One region of the Reticulibacter mediterranei genome, then DNA from elsewhere that is predicted to be linked to it. Evidence: riboswitches for the same ligand, from Rfam matches in the RefSeq annotation. Region 1 holds a riboswitch; the other holds the start of a gene.

Region 1 (4,385 bases):
TAGAAGTACTGACTCCTTCCTGTTGTGCACGCTGCACACTTTCCCGTAAGAGCCTCACTTCATTAGTAAGCTGATCGTGGAGCTTACGCAATTGGCTGCATCGATCAGGGGTATTACTCATTAGATTCCTCTCTCTGTAATACTTCTGCCTCACTCAGAATAGCACACTATCTAAAGGACAGGTCATCCAACGCTGTTATACACCACTCACTGTGCAGGGTGCAATCAGTCAGCGATAACACCACACTTTTATCTTATAACCTGCCACTCCATAACAGCATTTCGGACAGCATTCCTCGTCAACATACAGACGAAATTGCTGCCCGAATATGTTATATACTCAAAAATGGCGCTACGTCAAATGTATAAGAACAGACGAGAAAAGCGTCATTTTTCACCCGGCTCACACCACAGTTTGATTTGTGTATGCCTGCGTCAGGTCCGATACAGGCGCGATCAATTTCTCGGAGGTCATAAACTGCTCCATCGACTGCCAGGTCGCACTGTCATTATAGCCGAGTTGCTTGCTGCTCTGCCAGAGAGGAATTGTTGCCTTTAATATCGCCAGCGTCTCCGTTGTGTTGCTCATCCCTGGGATATATGCTTTGCTCGTTTCAACTGCTCCAGCAGGATCGGCAATGACATCTTTCAGCCCTTTCAGCGTCGCCTGCACAAAGCTGCGCACTACTTCTGGCTGGTTATGATAGGTCTCCTCCGTTGTCACAATGCCGTTGGAGATCAAGGGCTGATACTCAGAGACAGCAAACGTCCGCACTTTGAAGCCATTACTCTCCAAACGCAACGGCTCATTATTGGAATAGCCCATGACAGCATCGACGCGGTGGCTCATCAAAGCCGCTACCTGCGTGAACCCGATGGATTGCACTTTGACATCGGAGAGCGACAAATTCGCTTTGTAGAGCAGAGCCAGCAGGCCAGTATACGTTGCTCCGTATGGGCCAGGTACGCCTATCGAATGACCTTTCAGATCTGCCAGCGTCTTGACAGGAGAATCGGCAGGGACAATCAGGCTAACCGGATATTTCTGGAAGATGGTCGCCACATCGATCGCCTTAAGATGTTTATCGCGCGCAACAAGCAGTTCGTCGCCGCTGGCGAATACAAAGTTGCTTTTACCCGCAATCATCGAACCAACAAGATCAGGCACAACGCCATGATTGAAGGTTACATCTAAACCGGCGGCTGAATAATAGCCCTTTGTCTTCGCGACATAAAACGGCGAAAATTGAATATCAGGAACATACCCCAACCCTATCGATATCTTTTTCGTTCCAGCAGGGGCAGGTGTGGACGATGTGCTCCCTCCCGACGTTGTAGCGCCGCCACAGGCTGCAAGCAGCAATCCCACTATTCCCAGCAGGGAAAGCAAAGAGAAGATGATAAATGCACGATGGCGTATTGTCATCGATGTCGCTCCGTTCTTGATTATGATAGATAATAAAACCAGCACAAATGATGCTTACAAGTACTTGCAAGCATCATTTTCCAATTCAACTTAATAGATTTTTTCAGCGACTTTCGCCAGGAGCCAGGTACTCCCATAGTAGAGCGCAGCTAACCCCGCCAGAATAATCAACGTCGCAAACATAAATGGCGTGTTGTATTGATTCTTGGCAATCAATAGCAAAGAGCCTAGCCCCTGATCTCCTCCCTGCACAAACTCTCCCACCAGCGCACCGGTAATGGAGAGGGTAAAACCTGTACGCACGCCGGCAATCAACGCCGGTAATGCCAGCGGAAATTCAATGTTGGCAAGCATGGACCAGCCCGAGGCACCCTCAACACGTGCAGCATCTGTCAGTGTCTTATCAATAGTTTGCACGCCCAGCATCGTATTCACCACCATCGGGAAGAAGACGACCAGCATACAGACAATCACATTTGAGACCGTCCCAGATCCCAACCAGATGACAAGCAAAGGAGCGATGACGATAACCGGGATCGCCTGACCAGCCGCGAGATATGGATGCATGGCAGTTGCCAGTAACCGCGATTTGACGAGTCCATATCCTAAAGGCAATGCGATAATGACAGCCAGTAAAAAGCCCAGAGCGCTCTCCTGCACAGTTACCAGGATACTGCTCAAGTACAAACCTGATTGTAGACCATCGGATAAACTGGCAAACACATCCACTGGCGCAGGCAAAAACAGAGCATTGACGGCTCCTGCTGCCGTAGACATGTACCAGCCGATCAATAAGACAAGGGCCAATACAATAGGAGGTAGCACTGAGAGCAAGCGCATCGTGACTCTTGCTCTGGCAATAGATGAATGGTGAGCAAGATCACTCACACCAAATGATGCAGGACGCTTCCGTATAGACGTGCCCGCCTGATGCGCGTCCATCATTGCATCGTTCTCTGTAGAGGTTGTTACACTCATGACATCCCTCGGTAGCTATACTGACGAAAACTCTACAATACATAGGGATTCGTCAATTCAACTGACTCGGGGAGGCTTGTGAGGGAGATGAACGAAGACCACATACAGAATAGCTAGCCCCATACTACCGAATGGTCTCATACCATACCTGGCAGTATGTCTATAAGCAAGGATGCGTCATCGCTCCTATCCTATATAGCTATTCGTCTGTTTGCAAAGAACAGCTATTGGGTGGTCTGCATATAAACCTTCTCCCATCCGGACTATACCGTCGGCTTCGGAATCGCACCGAATCTGTCGCCTCGTCAACGTGAAGCTGATGAAGGACTCGCGGGCTTACTTTGCTGCATCTGCTGGCAAAGCACACCGCCGGTCGGGAATTGCACCCTGCCCCGAAGGTCTCTATGCATCATTATGCCACAAAGCTTGAGCATGCGGCAAGGGCGGACATTAGCGATTTTCTACGCGGTGAAACTCTTCCGCATAGGTATACCCATGCCGCTCGCCAGCTTCCTTCGCCCAGGCGCGCATCCATTGTTCAATTTCATCAATATTGCTGGCAAGCTGGCTTTCATGAGCGCGCAATGCCAGTATCTTGCGATCCAGAGTTGTGCTAATATCTACGCCATAGTTCACGACCGGTGCCGCCATGATATACAACTCCGATACCTTATGCGGCTGATACCCTTCCTCTAGCAGCTCGGGAAAATCCCAGGGGTTTTGCGAGGCCGGATACACAGCAGCCATCGTCGCCTGCCCCGCTGCCATATGATCAGGGTGATACGCACCAATGCTGAGCGCTGGCGTCCATCTGCGCTCAGGGGTCTGAAACACCAGACGCGATGGCCGATAACGACGCAAAAGGCGTACAATGTCGCGCCGCAATTGCAGCGTCGGCTCTAATTGGCCATCAGTATAATCGAGGAATATCACATCCTTGACACCCAGTATGTGTGCTGCCGCCCGCTGCTCCTTCTTGCGCGTCTCGACTATCTGTTGTCTGGCAGTTGGACTTACATCTGTCGCCTCGTCTGGCCCGCCGCTGCCGCCATCAGTACAAAGCACATAATATACATCCCAGCCCTCTTGCGCCCAGAGCGCGGCCGTCCCGGCCGCAGCAAATTCTGCATCATCAGCATGTGCGACAACAACCATCGCCACTTTCTGTTGCTCTTGATCGGTCACAGGATCTTTCCTACTACTTTCTTCTCATGACTATTACAATCAATGGCAGAGATCACATGAACACTGATCTCTGCCATTGATTGTAACAGATTTTCAAGCTAAATTTAACGCACTTTTCTAGCCCGTCTGCTCCCCTTCTCTCAGCACGCATTGCAGGCTAGCTCCCCTTCGTTGAGATTCGCCCTGATTCATTTTCAATCGCTCTAAATCAGCAAATTTGATGTCAAGAGTGATGTCAAAAAGCGCTTCAATCCTCACCTTTATCATAACTATCGATCCTCCTAGAGAGCCTAACGACTGGCATCGTACAGTACATTAAAAGCCATTTCAATCTGCTGCTACAGGCCATTGGGGACGTTATACAGGAGGTCGCGGGAGGTGGTGTTTGTCGAGCCGGGTAACGCAAACCAAGAAAAACCGGCTATCACTCAAGATTTTTCTGGCATCTAAGGATACACAAGCACATTTGCCATCTATCAATTTGTAAACTACAAAACAAATGAAAGGTGCTACAATGATATTAACAGCACCTTTCATTTGTTTATCATGAAAAATGTTTTAAAAGATTTAATTAGCCAAATTATCATCAAAATCAAAAGGATAAGAGTAATAATTGTAACAACTATCAATTTTATAAATAAAATAAGCGGATTGGAGGGATCATCTGGTATTATCTGCTTTAAGCCTTGTATTATAAATGACCACATGAAGAATGTAATACTATACATTACTCCGCTTATCATTAGATTGCGCCGTTGCTTCATTATTGACTTAAACTGTACTATATCTCCATCAA
Region 2 (4,385 bases), 7.0 Mb from region 1:
TTGCTTCGTTTTGTGTATGATCCGCTGTTGACAGAATTGTCAGCAAATGCCCCATCTGCTGCGATTTCGTGTGCAGATACACGCTATTATGCTCAGATGGTGCGATCTCAAGCGGCACGCGCTCAACAGTGATACCGCCTTCAATCAGTGCCTGGATCTTGCGTGGGCTGTTGGTCATTAAACGCACGCTCCGTAGTTGCAGGTGATGGAGGATGGCAAGTGCGCCTGCATATGAACGGGCATCGACTGGATATCCGAGTTGCTCATTGGCCTCCACCGTATCGTAGCCCTGCTCTTGCAACACATACGATTGCAGCTTGCCGGACAGCCCGATACCGCGCCCCTCCTGCGGCAGATACAACAGTAAACCGCGTCCCTCAGCAGCGATACGTTGAAGGGCTGTCTGCATCTGGGCCTGACAATCGCAACGCTGGGAGCCGAAGATGTCTCCAGTCGTGCAGGCCGAGTGCAGGCGTACCAGCGGAGCTTCCCCGGTCAGATCTCCATCTCCTAATAACAGCGCTAGATAGTCCTGATGGGTGTGGGTATCGCGATAATGGCGCAGGCGAAAATTGGCTTCGGCGGTGGGCAGTTGTGTCTCCGCAACAAAGCTCACAAGATGCTCCTGACGATAGCGGTGAAGAGTGGCAACTGTGAGAATGCCGATGCCCCATGTCTGCGCCAGCATGCATAGCTCCTCTCCTCGCGCAGCCTCGCCCCGATTGTTCAGCACCTCGCAGACAATCGCGCCCGGTTCCAGACCAGCCAGATGCATCAGGTCAACGGCAGCCTCAGTATGGCCGCGCCTGCCAAGTATCCCATCAGGATGTGCGCGAAGAGGAAAGACATGACCGGGCCGCGCAAAATCCTCTGCACGCGTGGTGGGATCGACAAGTTTGCGAATAGTGACGGCTCGATCTGCGGCGGAAATGCCTGTGGTGGTCCCGGAGACGGCATCGACCGAAGCGGTGAACGCGGTGCCCTGCAATGGATTGTTTTTCCGCTCCTCCAATGGTATCCCCAAAGCATCCAGGCGCTCACCACCCAGAGCAACGCAAACAAGGCCAGAGGCGGCATGAATGATAAAGTTCACCTTTTCTGGCGTGGCAAATTGAGCTGCCAGGACAAGATCGGCCTCGTTTTCCCGCTCCGCATCGTCCTGAATCAGCACCATCTTGCCTGCCTGGACACGTCGGATGGCCTCTGGAACGGTAAGATAACATTCTGCCTGTTTGCTCTGTTTCATGTGTATTCCTTCCTGTGACAGATATGATTGGCGCAGAGTTGGCCGCCCTGTGCGCTTGCTTTGATGCCGCTCAATATCCTGCGGCTTGATATCCTGTAAAAGCGCTGCCACAAGCGCCTGCTCATCTCCCCGCTGACTGAAAGAGAGGAAGCGCTCTGTGATCTGCTCCTGCTGCTCCTGCGTGCTGGCAAAGCGTGCAGAGGCGCGGGTCAGGCGTGTGCGAGCGCGATGCAGGAGTTGGCGACAGGAGGCGGCACTCTTTTTGAGCAACGTGGCTATCTCTTCGTAGGGATAGTCGCACATCTCGTGAAGGAGGAACACACCTCGCTCTTCGGGGGTCAGACGTTCCAGCAGAATACGTACAGCCATTGCCACCCGCTCTCTCCGCTCCAACGCCTCTAGCACAGCCTCTTCCATATCGTGTATCGGGAAGAGATCATCGGGCAGAAAATCGAGGGCTTGTTCGCGCTGGACACGCGCCGACTTGCGGTAATCGAGGCAGAGCCGGGTGATGATAGTGGTGAGATAGCTCTTCAGCGAACTGATTTCCTGCTCAGTACTGGCATAGCGAAGATAGCTCTCCTGCACGAGATCCTCCGCATCGGCGGCCCCATGCAACATACGATTGGCGATAGTGAAGAGCAGGGGATAATAGCTGCTAAAGTCTTCCATTGGCACTCCCTCACGGCTGGTTCGCTACTTCGGCGACAGATGAGGGAAGGCACAGTAGAATACAAGAAAAGCACAATCAACAGGTAACTCAATACCTGTATGCAAAGCAAGCGAGAGACGCACCCTGATTGAAAGAGGCTGCGTTCTCCGCTCTTATGCACGTCTCGCTGCAAACGCTGCTCTTACGAGTGGGCTGCTAGCAAGACGTGCTACTTTTACTTGTAGTCTTCTCCTGTCGGACTGTACCGTCGGCTCTGGAACTTCCCCAGATCATGTCACAACGTGACGTACGGGCTTTCACCGCCGATCGGGAATTGGGAAACACATTCCCTCACCCTGCCCCGAAGACTTTTCTCTCTCTATTATAGAGGACGAGTGACTTCCTCGTCCTGTGACAATTTTGTGATGATATTATCCGATATTTCAAACTATTTTTCTATCCACGACATTACCTCTCGGATGTGAGAACATTCCCCCATACAAGCTCAGCCAGTTCATCAAGCGTGCCAACTGAGGCAGCGCCAGGAATATGCTGAAAAATGTGCGTGCAGACGTTGAACTCAAACAGCAATGTCATACTCATGGCTCGCCTGACAAAATCACGTCGCAATGCTTCATCAAAGCCATATGCCTCCAAAAATATGCGCAGCATCTGCCCATCGCAGTGGAACAAACCCAGATGTAACGCCACTAGCTCATATATCCGATCACCAACCCTTGCATCACCAAAATCAATCACACCTGTTGGCCTCCAATACCCGGCAATCCTCTCACCCAACACATGGTCGCTATTGAGATCACAGTGCAGCAGGGCAGGTATTTCTTTTTCGTCGATCAAGGTTGTCAGATCTGGCATATACTCCTCGATCTGCGCTACGAGATGTGCTGGAAGACAACCCCAGCGAGCATGGTCGGCAACTACCTCTGTCCGTCGCGCTGCAAGAAACTGGAGAAATGGCTTCCACTCTGGTGAGAATGGTGCTACCAGTGACAGAGAGTGCATACGACGCACGACAACGCCCAACCACGCTGCAACGTTTAAACGATCTGCATAGCTGACCTCGGACTCGCTGATGCTGAGGCCAGGAATCACCCGCGTTACGATATAAGGCCAGGGCCAGCCATCATGCTCATCAAACAGCATTCCGGTTGCAACCAGAGAGGGCGCTGGCAGAGATGGCTCAGTCGCGATCAGGCGATAAATCTCACGCTCAACATGATAGCTTTGTTCCCCATTGAAAAGATCGGTATAGAGCTTGACCGCATACTGTTCATTCACAAGAAAAACGGGATGAGTGCCTGGAAGCCCTGCACACACCGTCACAGGGTTTCCCAGATCGTGACGTACACAAATGGCTGCTACATAAGGGTGCCAGTAGGATGGGTTTGTGAAATAGCGACCGTACTCCTGACGGCTCGCAAAGACAGGCCGTTCTAGAGACATAGTACCTCCTCTAAATCAAACAATGGACAAGTTGGGGGAATGTTTTCTTTCATCACACATACTCAAAGGGGATGCTCATGTATGCGGAGGCGCACGAGGCTGGCAACCAGCAGCAAAACGGCAACGGAAAGCTAGCTCATCATATACCAGGATGAGACAGGCGGACAGGGATATTTCAACTAACGTTACAGCTGCTTAATGAGGATGGTGTAGCCAGTTCATTCTCAATCTCTCTTCTATCCAAATTCTTGTTCTAAGTATAGAAGATCGCAATACCAGGGTCAAGCAAAGCACATACAGACGAGCATACCAGAGCCACTGACAAAAAACTGGATTACTGTTGCCTGAACAGTAGGCAACAAGCAATGCCACGTGATACGATGAGCCTATCTAAGTCGATGGAGGTATCACAACATCAATGACCGATACATTTAAAGGCGTGCTTCCACTCCGTCCAGTAGGCTCAACGGGCCTCCAGGTTACGCCGCTCTGTGTGGGCTGCGCGCCGCTGGGCAATATGCCGGAGACGTTTGCCTATGGAGTGCAGGAAGAACAGGCATTGGCGACTGTACGTGCTATTTTTGCGGGTCCGATCAATTTTCTCGATACCGCAGCTTCGTATGGTGATGGCGAGAGCGAGCGACGCATCGGGCAGGTTCTGCGCGAGCTTGGCGGAGTTCCAGCTGGCTATGTCCTGGCGACAAAGGCCGATCGCGACCTGACCACAGGCGACTTCAGCGGCAAACAGATGCGCAAAAGCGTCGAACGCAGTTTGCGCCTGCTAGGTCTGGATCGCTTACCCCTCGTTTATTTACATGATCCCGAACATATTACTTTTGAGGATGCAATGCAGCCGGGCGGCCCCGTCGAAATCTTGCAGCGCTGCAAAGAAGAGGGACTGATCGAGCATCTGGGCGTGGCTGGCGGCCCCATCGATTTGATGACGCGTTTTGTGGAAACCGATCTATTTGAAGTGGCTATTTCGCACAATCGCTATACGCTGCTCGAACGTGAAGCCGATCC

Evidence for each region. A riboswitch is a leader RNA that binds a small molecule or an ion and turns the genes downstream of it on or off. The one in region 1 is predicted to bind FMN.
Region 2: another riboswitch for FMN. It lies ahead of ribA (GTP cyclohydrolase II); the one in region 1 lies ahead of K3T83_RS05280 (ABC transporter permease).

What each region holds. Positions count from the first base shown of each region.
Region 1 covers NZ_BNJK01000001.1:1,181,642-1,186,026, forward strand. The annotation lists gene K3T83_RS05270 (hypothetical protein) at 1-121, opposite strand, end outside; gene K3T83_RS05275 (ABC transporter substrate-binding protein) at 404-1,426, opposite strand; gene K3T83_RS05280 (ABC transporter permease) at 1,517-2,404, opposite strand; FMN riboswitch at 2,647-2,808, opposite strand; gene K3T83_RS05285 (PIG-L deacetylase family protein) at 2,855-3,589, opposite strand; gene K3T83_RS05290 (hypothetical protein) at 4,123-4,385, opposite strand, start outside.
Region 2 covers NZ_BNJK01000001.1:8,179,420-8,183,804, reverse strand. The annotation lists gene ribA (GTP cyclohydrolase II) at 1-1,918, opposite strand, end outside; FMN riboswitch at 2,139-2,271, opposite strand; gene K3T83_RS34985 (phosphotransferase family protein) at 2,367-3,362, opposite strand; gene K3T83_RS34980 (aldo/keto reductase) at 3,781-4,385, shown strand, end outside.